Regions from separate parts of the Archangium violaceum genome, predicted to be linked through region 2. Evidence: riboswitches for the same ligand, from Rfam matches in the RefSeq annotation. Region 2 holds a riboswitch; each other region holds the start of a gene.

Region 1 (3,268 bases), 2.0 Mb from region 2:
CGTGTTCCCAGGACCAGGGCGGGTGCCCAGGCCCCGGTTGCCTCGGGTCGCAGCAGCCAGTGCAGGACCCAGACCGCCAGACCACTGAAGACGGCCACCCCGAGGCGGCGCACCAACACCCTGACCGGCTCGCCCACCGCGAGGGACGCGATGAGGGCCAACGCAGCGACCCCCGAGGCGGTGTGAGGCGCGGGCCCGGCGAGCGTCACCAGCAGGGCGAGCAGAGCGCTCGCCAGCTTGAGGCGCGCATCGAGCCCGACCACCCACTCGCGCAAGGGGGAGGTGCGGCTCACGTCTGTCCTCCCGTCTCGACGAACAGCGCGCGGTAGAGATAGCCGAGGAAGAAGCCCCCCACGAGTCCGGCGCAGAGGAAGGCGAAGAGGAGCACATCCCCTTCCAGTGGGATGAGGGGCGGCTGGGGAGTGCGTCCCGCGGCCTCGGCGAACGGGAGCACGACGTGCTCGTCGACGCCCGGCCAGCTCTCGGTGGAGGCGAGAAGTGGCGTCATGGCGTGGCGGGGGCGGGGAGGGCGTGGAAGTGCAGGAGCGCGGGCCGGCGGCGGGAGATGAAGACGATGGCGCCGGCGGTGAGGGCCCCCTCGAGGATGCCCAGGGGAAGCTGGGTGGGGAGGAAGGCCAGCAGCAGTGTTCCCAGCGTGCTGCCCAGTGGCTGGGACCCGTGCAGCGCCGAGGCCAGCTCGAAGGACGTCATGGCGTAGGTGGCCCAGTCGGACAGCATGCCGGCGGCGAAGGCCGCCACGCCGAGGGGGGCTCGCACCGCGCGCAGCCCGTGGAAGACGCCGTAGCCGACGAAGCCGCCCACCACGCCCATGGACCAGATGTCGGCGCCCAGGGTGGTGAGCCCGCCATGGGCGAGGAAGAGCGCCTGCAGCAGCAGCGCGACGAACGTCACCAGCACCGTCATCACCGGGCCGATGAGCACGGCCGCGAGCCCCGTGCCGCACGGGTGCGAGCAGGTGCCAGTGATGGGGACGGGCACCGGCATGCAGGAGATGACGAAGACGGCGGCGGCGAGCATCGCCACGAAGGGCGAGTAGAGCGGGCTCTGGGCCACGCGCTGCCGCAGCCGCATGACACCGAGCGCGAGCAGGGGCAGGACGGAGACGGTCCACCCCGCGGCCCAGCCGAACGGAAGGAGACCTTCCGCCAGGTGCATGGCGTGCGCCGGATGGGGGAGCAGCAGGAGGAGCGCCGCGAGCGGCCACGTCTCCTGACGGAGGGAGACGGACGCTGTCTGTACGAGGGCCTGGACGCGATGCCGCAGGGCGGCACCACACCCACGCCCGGAGATACCCGGCATGGAAACCTCGCTCTCAGTCCACGGAGAGGTGGGGTTGCAAGGCCTGGGTAGGTCTCCTGGCTCGTGGATTCAGAACGCCTGACGGCGTTCAGCGCCGCCTCCACCTTCCCCGACGCGAAGGCGTCGAGTGGTTACGTCGGAGGCAGCTCCCCACTTACAGTGGCGGGACCGCGCCGGATTCACACCGGCTTCCCTGTTATGCCCGTGCTGGCGGGCACCCATGGCTGGAATTCAGTTGTCGCGCGCCAAGTACCGGAGGTGATGGGACGCTGTCAACGGAATGCGCACATTCCTCACGGTGCGTTCGGGCCAACGTCCGCCAAAGACAGCGGCGCGTTGGCGATGGCGGCGGTGGAGTACTCATCCGCGCCGACATCGTTGGTGGAGCGGATCTGCCCATCCACGTCTTCCGCGACATAGGCGTACGTGCCCACGGCCGTGTTGATGGCGGGGCTCGTGGAGGACAGCTTCTGCAGGCCGTTGCTCGTGGTCAGTGACGGATTCACGTTGCGGAGCTCACTGCTCGTCCGCGACCTGTTGTTCAGGGTGGCGCCGTACCCGATGTTGCCCTGGAAGAGCGTGTTGCTCGTCTTGGTCTCGTTGTAGAGCGTGCCCGTCGTGTTCCGGATGAGATTGTTGGCGACCTTCGAGTCCACCGGCGCGTACGTGTATTTCTTCCCGATGACGAGCCCCGTGGTGCTGTTGACGACCGTGTTGTTCACGACCTCGGCCCGGTAGACCTTCCAGTGCTTGCTCAGATCCGTGCTGGTGTAGCTGCTGGAGTTCGGCCCACCGTCGAAGTCGCCCCCGTCGATGAGGAGCGCATCGTCGGTCAGCTTCTCCAGGTAGTTGTTGTAGACCTTGTGGTCGGTTCCGTAGATGCGGATGCCTCCCACGCCGGTCTTGGTACCGTCACCCAGGATGAAGTTGCCGTAGATGCTGTTGTAGTTGCCGTGGCGCGCGGTGAGCTGTCCCTGCGAGTTGAGGACCGTGTTGTAACGGATCGTGTTGTGGCCGCTCTTGATCGAGATGAACTCCGGGTCCCCGTCGCAGCGCTCGAACAGGTTGTACTGCACGGTGGCGTAGGCATCGAGCATCGACACGGCGGACAGGCCCATGCGGAGGGTCTCCAGCCCGTTGGCGAGGCGCGGTCCGATGTCGTGGAAATAGTTGTACTCAATCACATCATACTGGGTCATCTGGGTGGAATAGTTGCCATCCATGGCGATGACCGGACCCGGGTCGCTCTTTCCTCCGAAGTCGTTGTGGTCGATCCGGTTGTGATGGCTTCCGCTCCCCTTGAGCATCAACCACTTCACCTCGGTACCGTTCTCGGTCAGGTCGAAGGTGTTCCGGGTGACCCGGACGTTGTTGGAGCCGTCGAGCACGATGGCGCTCGCGCCGGTGTTGGTGAACTTCAGGCCCTCGATGACGACGTAGGAGGAGCCGGACACGCTGATGGAGGCGTCGCCGGAGATGATGGCCTGGCCCCGGTTCGCGGCCTTGAGTGTGATGGGATTGGAGGCGGTCCCATTCTTGTTCTGGATGCTGAAGGCACCGCTCTTCGTGTAGGTGCCGTTCGCCAGGACGATGGTCGTGCCCGCGGTCGCGTTGGCGAGGGCCGTGATGAGCTGGGCGGCGGTGGCAACGTTCACGACGTTGCCCGGCGCCTCCGCGGCGCTGCCGTGGATCTCCACTTCGAGGTAGCTGTTCCAGGCATTGGAGGTATTGCCATACCCCACGAGCCTCACGTAGCGCGCGGACGCCACATCCGTGAAGTCGAAGGTCTGAAGGCTACCCGTCAGGCTGCTCGTCACGTTCGAGCGCACCGTGGAGAACGTGGTGCCATCCGTGGAGGTCTGGATGTCGAAGGTGAACGTCCGGGATGCGCCGTTCAGGAAGGCGATCTTCACATAGGCCACCTTCTTGTTGGCGCCCAGGTCGAACC
Region 2 (3,268 bases):
CGTATAGCTGAAGGCTCCGGAGAGGAGCGGATGGGGCCTCCACTCGCCCTCGGCCTCGAGCCCCACCACGCGGGCGTTGGCGAAGTTGTACGGCTTCGCCGCGCCGGGAGGGTAGGCCTCGTAGGAGATGAGGTCCTCATAGAGGCTGGCGAAGCCCCCCACCGAGGCGAAGGACACCTCCGAGCGGTGCACCACGGCCGCGTCCGCGTACAGCGCGCTCTCGGGGCGCAGGTCCGGGTTGGGCAGCAGCGTGCCCTGGCGCACGTACAGCTCCAGGAAGGAGGGCGCGCGGTGCGAGCGGCCCGCGTTGGCGCGCACCTCGAGGCCCGCGGGCAACGCCACGGTGACGCCCACCTTCGGGGACAGCAGCGTGTACGGGCCCGCCCGCTCCACGCGCAGCGATGGCGCGACGGTGAGCAGCCCATCCCACAGCAGCATCTCATCCATCGCCATCACGCTGGCGCGCAGCCACGTCGGCTCGCCACCGGAGGCGGCGTTGGTCTCCGCGGCGGACACGGACTCCCCGCCCACGCCCACCAGCGCGGACAGCGAATGCCATCCGCCCAGCAGCACCTGCCCCTCGACCTCCATCCCACCGAGCAACTGCACCTGTGCGTCCCGCTGTCCCCACGGACCACCGGACAGCGCCAGCCGGTCCCGCCGGAAGTACGCGCGCGCGTTCGTCCGCACACCGCCCGGCAGCGTGCCCGCGAGCCGCAGGTTGGCCGAGCCACGCCCTCCGGACTGCCGCGCGTCCTCGCTCGGGTTCTGCGCGGTGCCGGCGAGGCCCCGCTCGTCGAAGGACAGCTCGCCCAGCAGGTCCGCCAAGAAACCCCGGCCGAGCTCCCTGCGCAACCGCAGCAGGCCTCCGGCGCCCCGTGCGTCGTTGTTGGTGCGCTGGCGCTCGATGAGCGCGTCTCCGGGCAGCGTGGGGCTCGGGTCGAAGGAATACGGAAAACGCCCGCTGGAGGTGCCTCCATGGACGAGCAGCAAGGCCTCGCCGCCCGCGAGCGGCCCCGTGGCGGACAGCCACCCCGTGGCCGTGTCCCAGCTCCCGTAGGAGAGCTCTCCCGCCACGCGCGGAGTCGCCCCGGGACGGCGGGTGATGACGTTGATGGCGCCGCCCAGCCCTCCCGAGCCGTAGCGCGCTCCAGCACCCCCCCGCAGCACCTCGAAGCGCTCGGCCAGGGCGGCGGGCACGCGCGACAGGTCCGCGATGCCACCCGCGCCATTGAGGGGAATGCCGTCGAGCAGCACGAGCGTCCCATTGGAGGACGCGCCCCGCACCACGAGGCTCTTGCTCTGCCCGTACCCGCCCACGTCCTGCACCGTGACGCCGGGGGCGGTGGACAGCATCGCCGCGGTGTCCCGGGCCGCGCCGCCGAACTCGTCCACGCGGATGACGGTGAGGGCGCCGCTCGGGTCCCTGCGCGAGGCCTCCTCGGGAGAACCGGGGGCGACGGGCGCCTCCTCCACCTCCACGGCGGGAACGAGCAGGGGCTCCTCGGCCTCCTGGGCGAGCGCGACTCCACTCGTGCTGAGCGCCAGGCAGAGCCACCGCCCGGCGAGGTACGACCGCCGCATGCATCCGCCTTCCACTCTCTCCGTCGAAGAGAGAAGGCCATCGCGGACGCATCGCGCCCACACCCCCGGGCAGGTCTCCTGACTCCCGGGACTCCGGCCGAGGCGCACGCCGCGCCTGCCAGAAGGGCTCCTCCGCCTTCCGCCGGCCCACGAGCCGGAGTGGCGACTGCCGAGGACCCCTGCCCTGACGTCAGGGCCGCCCGATCACAGTGGCGGGACCGCGCCGGACTCTCACCGGCTTCCCTCTTGAAGGCCCGACATGGGCACCCAAGGGCAGGCCCTTCCTAGGGGCTCAACCCCCGCGCGTCAAGCCACCCTCGGTGAGGGTGGTGGCCCGGGAGGCTCGGGCGTGGCGGGCCAACCAGTCGAGGATGAACTGATTGAAGGCGGCGAAGTGGAGGAAGGTGGCCATCACGTCCCCGAAGCGCAGCGAGGCGCGCTCGAACAGGGGCGTGGCCCGGCCGGGGATGAGCAGGGTGCCATCGTGCCAGGTGCCGTTGTGGCTCCCACTGTCGGTGACGCACCAGACCCCCGTGTGCTTCTCCTCGTGGAAGGTGGCGTGGGCGCGCGAGACCGTGGGGTCCTCCACGATGATGTCGTTGTCGGGCGTACGCCCCAGGTGGATGCCCAGGTCGTGGGGCGAATGGGGAGAAGTGATGCCCCGTGAACGCTTGCGCACCTCGAGCACGAGCGGCTCGGCGACGGTGGGCCGCCGCGCCGACAGGCTCGGGACCGACAGGGTGCTCCGGGTGAAGAGGGGACGCACCCCCATGGGAGGAGCCTCCCACACCAGCACCGGCCAGCACACCGCACGCCTCACGGCCTGAGGGTCATCGAGAAACTGAGAGGCGAGCGCGGAGAACTTCAGATCCACGGGAATACCCTCCAGCACATGGGGGGAAGCGAGCCGCAGGGTGTGCACGAAGGGAGATCGCGGCCAGTCCCCACCGGGTGTGTCCGTCCCATGCGCTGGACGATTGGAGCACGGGTGTACGGCCCGGGAGCGCGAGCTCCGAGGGAGATGCCCCTGGCACGGCGGCTGCTCTTGGGGTGGCGACCGCGTCAATGGAGGCGCGGAGGTGAAGGAGTGTGGTCGATGCTGACGGCGGGGAAGCGGTTGGCGGTGTTCTCCATCCGCGAGGGCAAGGGCGGGAGCATCTGGGTGCGGGCGGGGAGCGCCTTCGTGAACAAGGACGGCTCGCTCAACGTGCTGCTGGATGTGCTGCCGCTGGACGGGAAGCTGCACGTGCGCGAGGCGGCGGAGAAGCGGGACACGGCGCAGGCGGGCGGCGGCGGGCGCTACGGGATGGAGGGCGGGCTGGACTCGCTGCCGGTGGGAGGCCACTCGTGAGCGGACGCGGGGTGGCGAGGATGGTGGCGGTGGTGCTGGGGCTGGTGCTGTGGATGCCCGGGGTCTCCGAGGCGTCGGGGACGAAGCTGCGCATCCAGTACACGGGCGTGGTGAACCTGAACGAGGCGACGGTGGCGCAGTTGGACCTGCTGCCGGGCGTGGGGCCGAAGGCCGCTCAGCGCATCATCGCCTGGCGGCAGAAGCGGGCCTTCAAGCGCATCGAGGAGCTGGTCCGGGTGAAGGGCTTCGGCAAGAAGCAATTCCTGAAGCTCAAGCCGTACCTGACGCTGGAGGGTCCTTCCTCGCTGAAGGTGGAGAAGGTGCCCGTGGAGG
Region 3 (3,268 bases), 4.5 Mb from region 2:
AGGGATGGCACCTCCGATCCTGGCTGGTCCTCGCGGGGTCCGGAGCCGGGGGGGCGGGTATGGGTGGTGCTGGACACGGTCGGGACTGTAACGGCCGGCTCCGCCCGCCTTCAAAGCTTCCCGCCAGGCCGCTCCCGGGAGCTTCCGGCAGCGGACGCGAGCGGGCCCCGTCCCGCCTCCTGGAGGACAGCTCCCCCCACCCTCCAGGGAAGCGTTAGAGTGACGATACCTTGCCGGCCATCCCCCCTCCCCCACCACCTTCCACCAAGACCGTGGAAATCCCCTCGCGTCGCTTCGGGCGCTACGTGCTCCGCTCGCGGCTGGGCTCGGGAGGCATGGCGGAGGTGTTCCTCGCGGAGGCGCGGGACGAGAAGGGCAGCCCCTTCAAGGTGGCGCTGAAGCTGATGCGCAAGGACGTCAGCGCGGAGGCCTTCGCCGACGAGGCGGACCTGATGGGCCTGCTGGAGCACCCGAACCTGGTGAGCCGGCTGGAGATTGGCGAGGCCTTCGGGCGCTACTTCATCGCCATGGAGTTCCTGGTCGGTGGAGACCTGGAAGGGCTGCTCCGGGTGCACCACCAGCAGGGGCGCGACATCCCGGTGGCGATGGGCGTCCACGTGTGCATCGAGGCGCTGAGGGCGCTGGCGTACTTCCACCAGGCGCGCACGCGCAGTGGCCGGCCGCTGGAGCTCGTCCACGGGGACGTGAACCCCTCCAACATCTTCTTCTCCGGGCAGTGCGAGGTGAAGCTCGGTGACTTCGGCGTGGCCAAGGCGCGCGGGCTGGACCTGGGGCCGGAGGACGGGGTGACGGCGGGCAAGCTGCACTACCTGTCGCCGGAGCAGACGCGCGGGGACACGGTGACGCAGGCGTCGGATCTCTTCTCGCTGGGCATCGTCCTGCACGAGCTGGTGCTGGGTGCCCACCCCTTCGAGCGCGGCAGCGACGACCCGGACGTGGTGATGGCGGCCATCCAGGCGGCGAAGCTGAACCTGCCGGACACGTTGGACCGGAGGCTCGCGGCGGTGATCCGCAAGGCGCTGGCACCGGACGTGAATCAGCGCTACCGCACGGCGGGAGAGTTCGCTGGAGCACTCTTCACCTGGGCGTTGGACACCGGACAACCCTTCAGCGCGCGCGAGGTACAGAGCGCGATGCAACAGGCCCTCTCTCTCGCACTCTGGGAGCGGGAGAAGGGCCGCCCGTAGTCGGACGGAGCAGATCCTTTTGACAGCGTCCGAACCCGCCCATAGGTTGGCGCGCGTCGCTGGTGCCCGGGCAAGTGCCTGGGCTTGAAAGGGAATCCGGTGTGAATCCGGAGCTGCCCCCGCAGCGGTAAGCGAGAACGAATCCGCCCACACGCACTGGCCGGGAGGCTGGGAAGCGGACGGTATTAGGAACCGGCGTCAGCCGAGTGCTCGCGAGCCCGAAGACCTGCCAGCACCTGCCTCTGGGAGAAATCCAGCGGCAGCTCGACCTGGAAGCCTCGTGGGGAGGCGGGAGGTCCGAGCGCCGCGGGTTCATTCCGTGGCGGTCCCGGCCTGTCTCTTCTCCTCGTGTCTTCGGGTTCACGTGGTCGCGAACGCAGCTCGCGGCCCAGACAGTGCGCGAGGAGCAGCATGCTGAACGGAAGCCACATCCCGGGACGCGAGCAGGGCGCGCCGCCCCTGCCCGCCCATCTCACCTCCGAGACGACCCCCACGCCCCCCACCACCATGCGGGTGCGCAAGCGCAATGGAACGCTCGAGGTCGCGGACCTGAACAAGATCGTCCGAGCGATCAGCCGGTGTTGCGACGGGCTGCGCCAGGTGGACGCCATCCGCATGGCGACGAAGACGATCGCTGGCCTCTACGACGGCGCCTCGACGAAGGAGTTGGATCAGCTCTCCATCCAGACCGCCGCCTCGCTGACGCTGGAGGAGCCCGAGTACGCGAAGCTCGCGGCGCGGCTGCTCGCGACGTACATCGACAAGGAGGTCTCCGGGCAGGAGATCCACTCCTTCTCGCAGTCCATCGCCGCGGGCCACCGGCTCGGGCTGGTGAACGAGCGCGTGGCCGGGCTCGTCTCGGCGAACAGCCGCAAGCTGAACGACGCGATCGACCCCTCGCGCAACCGCCTCTTCGAGTACTTCGGGCTGCGCACGGTCTACGACCGCTACCTGCTCAAGCACCCCCAGACGCGCGAGGTGCTCGAGACGCCCCAGCACTTCTTCATGCGCATCGCGGTGGCGCTCGGGGACACCATCGCCGACGTGCTCGAGCTCTACCGGCTCTTCTCGATGCTGGAGTACGTGCCGAGCTCCCCCACCCTCTTCAACTCCGGCACGCGCCACGAGCAGCTCTCGTCCTGCTTCCTGCTGGACTCGCCCGAGGACGAGCTGGCGAGCATCTACCAGCGCTACATGGACGTGGCGATGCTCTCGAAGTTCTCGGGGGGCATCGGGCTGGCGTACCACCGGATCCGCTCGCGCGGCTCGCTCATCGAGAGCACCAACGGGCACAGCAACGGCATCGTGCCGTGGCTGAAGACGCTGGATGCGTCGGTGGCCGCGGTGAACCAGGGCGGGAAGCGCAAGGGCGCCTGCTGCGTGTACCTGGAGACCTGGCACGCGGACCTGGAGGAGTTCCTCGAGCTGCGCGACAACACCGGCGACGAGGCCCGGCGCACGCACAACCTGAACCTCGCCAACTGGATCCCCGACCTCTTCATGAAGCGCGTCGAGGCTGATGGGAACTGGTCCCTCTTCGACCCGAAGGCGGTGCCGCACCTCACGGACCTGTACGGCGAGGCGTTCGAGCGCGCCTATGAGAAGGCCGAGGCGCAGGGACTCGCGCACAAGACGGTGAAGGCCCGCGAGCTCTACGGGCGCATGATGCGGACGCTCGCGCAGACCGGGAACGGCTGGATGACGTTCAAGGACAAGTCGAACCGGGCCTGCAACCAGACGGCGCTGCCGGGCCGCGTCGTCCACCTCTCGAACCTCTGCACGGAGATTCTCGAGGTGACCTCACGGGACGAGACCGCCGTCTGCAACCTCGGCTCCATCAACCTCGCGCGGCACACGCTGGCGAACGACGCCGGTGGCGTGGCCTTCGACTGGGACAAGCTCGCGAGGACGGTGCGCTCCGCGGTGCGCCAGTTGGATCGGGTGATCGACCTCAACTACTACCCCATCGACTCGGCGAAGGGCTCGAACCAGCGCTGGCGCCCGGTGGGGCTCGGCCTGATGGGCCTGCAGGACGTGTTCTTCCAGATGCGCCTGCCCTT

Evidence for each region. Region 2 has a riboswitch for cobalamin ahead of JRI60_RS06650 (TonB-dependent receptor plug domain-containing protein). Riboswitches for the same ligand answer to the same signal wherever they lie in the genome.
Region 1: it holds a riboswitch for cobalamin, as region 2 does, so the genes downstream of both, JRI60_RS14885 (energy-coupling factor ABC transporter permease) here and JRI60_RS06650 (TonB-dependent receptor plug domain-containing protein) in region 2, are expected to answer to the same signal.
Region 3: it holds a riboswitch for cobalamin, as region 2 does, so the genes downstream of both, JRI60_RS40955 (ribonucleoside-diphosphate reductase subunit alpha) here and JRI60_RS06650 (TonB-dependent receptor plug domain-containing protein) in region 2, are expected to answer to the same signal.

Annotation. Positions count from the first base shown of each region.
Region 1 covers NZ_CP069396.1:3,575,006-3,578,273, forward strand. Annotated here, with positions in the region: gene JRI60_RS14875 (CbiQ family ECF transporter T component) at 1-293, opposite strand, end outside; gene JRI60_RS14880 (hypothetical protein) at 290-508, opposite strand; gene JRI60_RS14885 (energy-coupling factor ABC transporter permease) at 505-1,320, opposite strand; cobalamin riboswitch at 1,350-1,557, opposite strand; gene JRI60_RS14890 (chondroitinase-B domain-containing protein) at 1,614-3,268, opposite strand, start outside.
Region 2 covers NZ_CP069396.1:1,541,607-1,544,874, reverse strand. Annotated here, with positions in the region: gene JRI60_RS06650 (TonB-dependent receptor plug domain-containing protein) at 1-1,584, opposite strand, end outside; cobalamin riboswitch at 1,636-1,870, opposite strand; gene JRI60_RS06645 (FHA domain-containing protein) at 1,877-2,458, opposite strand; gene JRI60_RS06640 (hypothetical protein) at 2,681-2,935, shown strand; gene JRI60_RS06635 (ComEA family DNA-binding protein) at 2,932-3,268, shown strand, end outside.
Region 3 covers NZ_CP069396.1:10,297,055-10,300,322, forward strand. Annotated here, with positions in the region: gene JRI60_RS40945 (hypothetical protein) at 1-77, opposite strand, end outside; gene JRI60_RS40950 (serine/threonine-protein kinase) at 273-1,208, shown strand; cobalamin riboswitch at 1,251-1,456, shown strand; gene JRI60_RS40955 (ribonucleoside-diphosphate reductase subunit alpha) at 1,620-3,268, shown strand, end outside.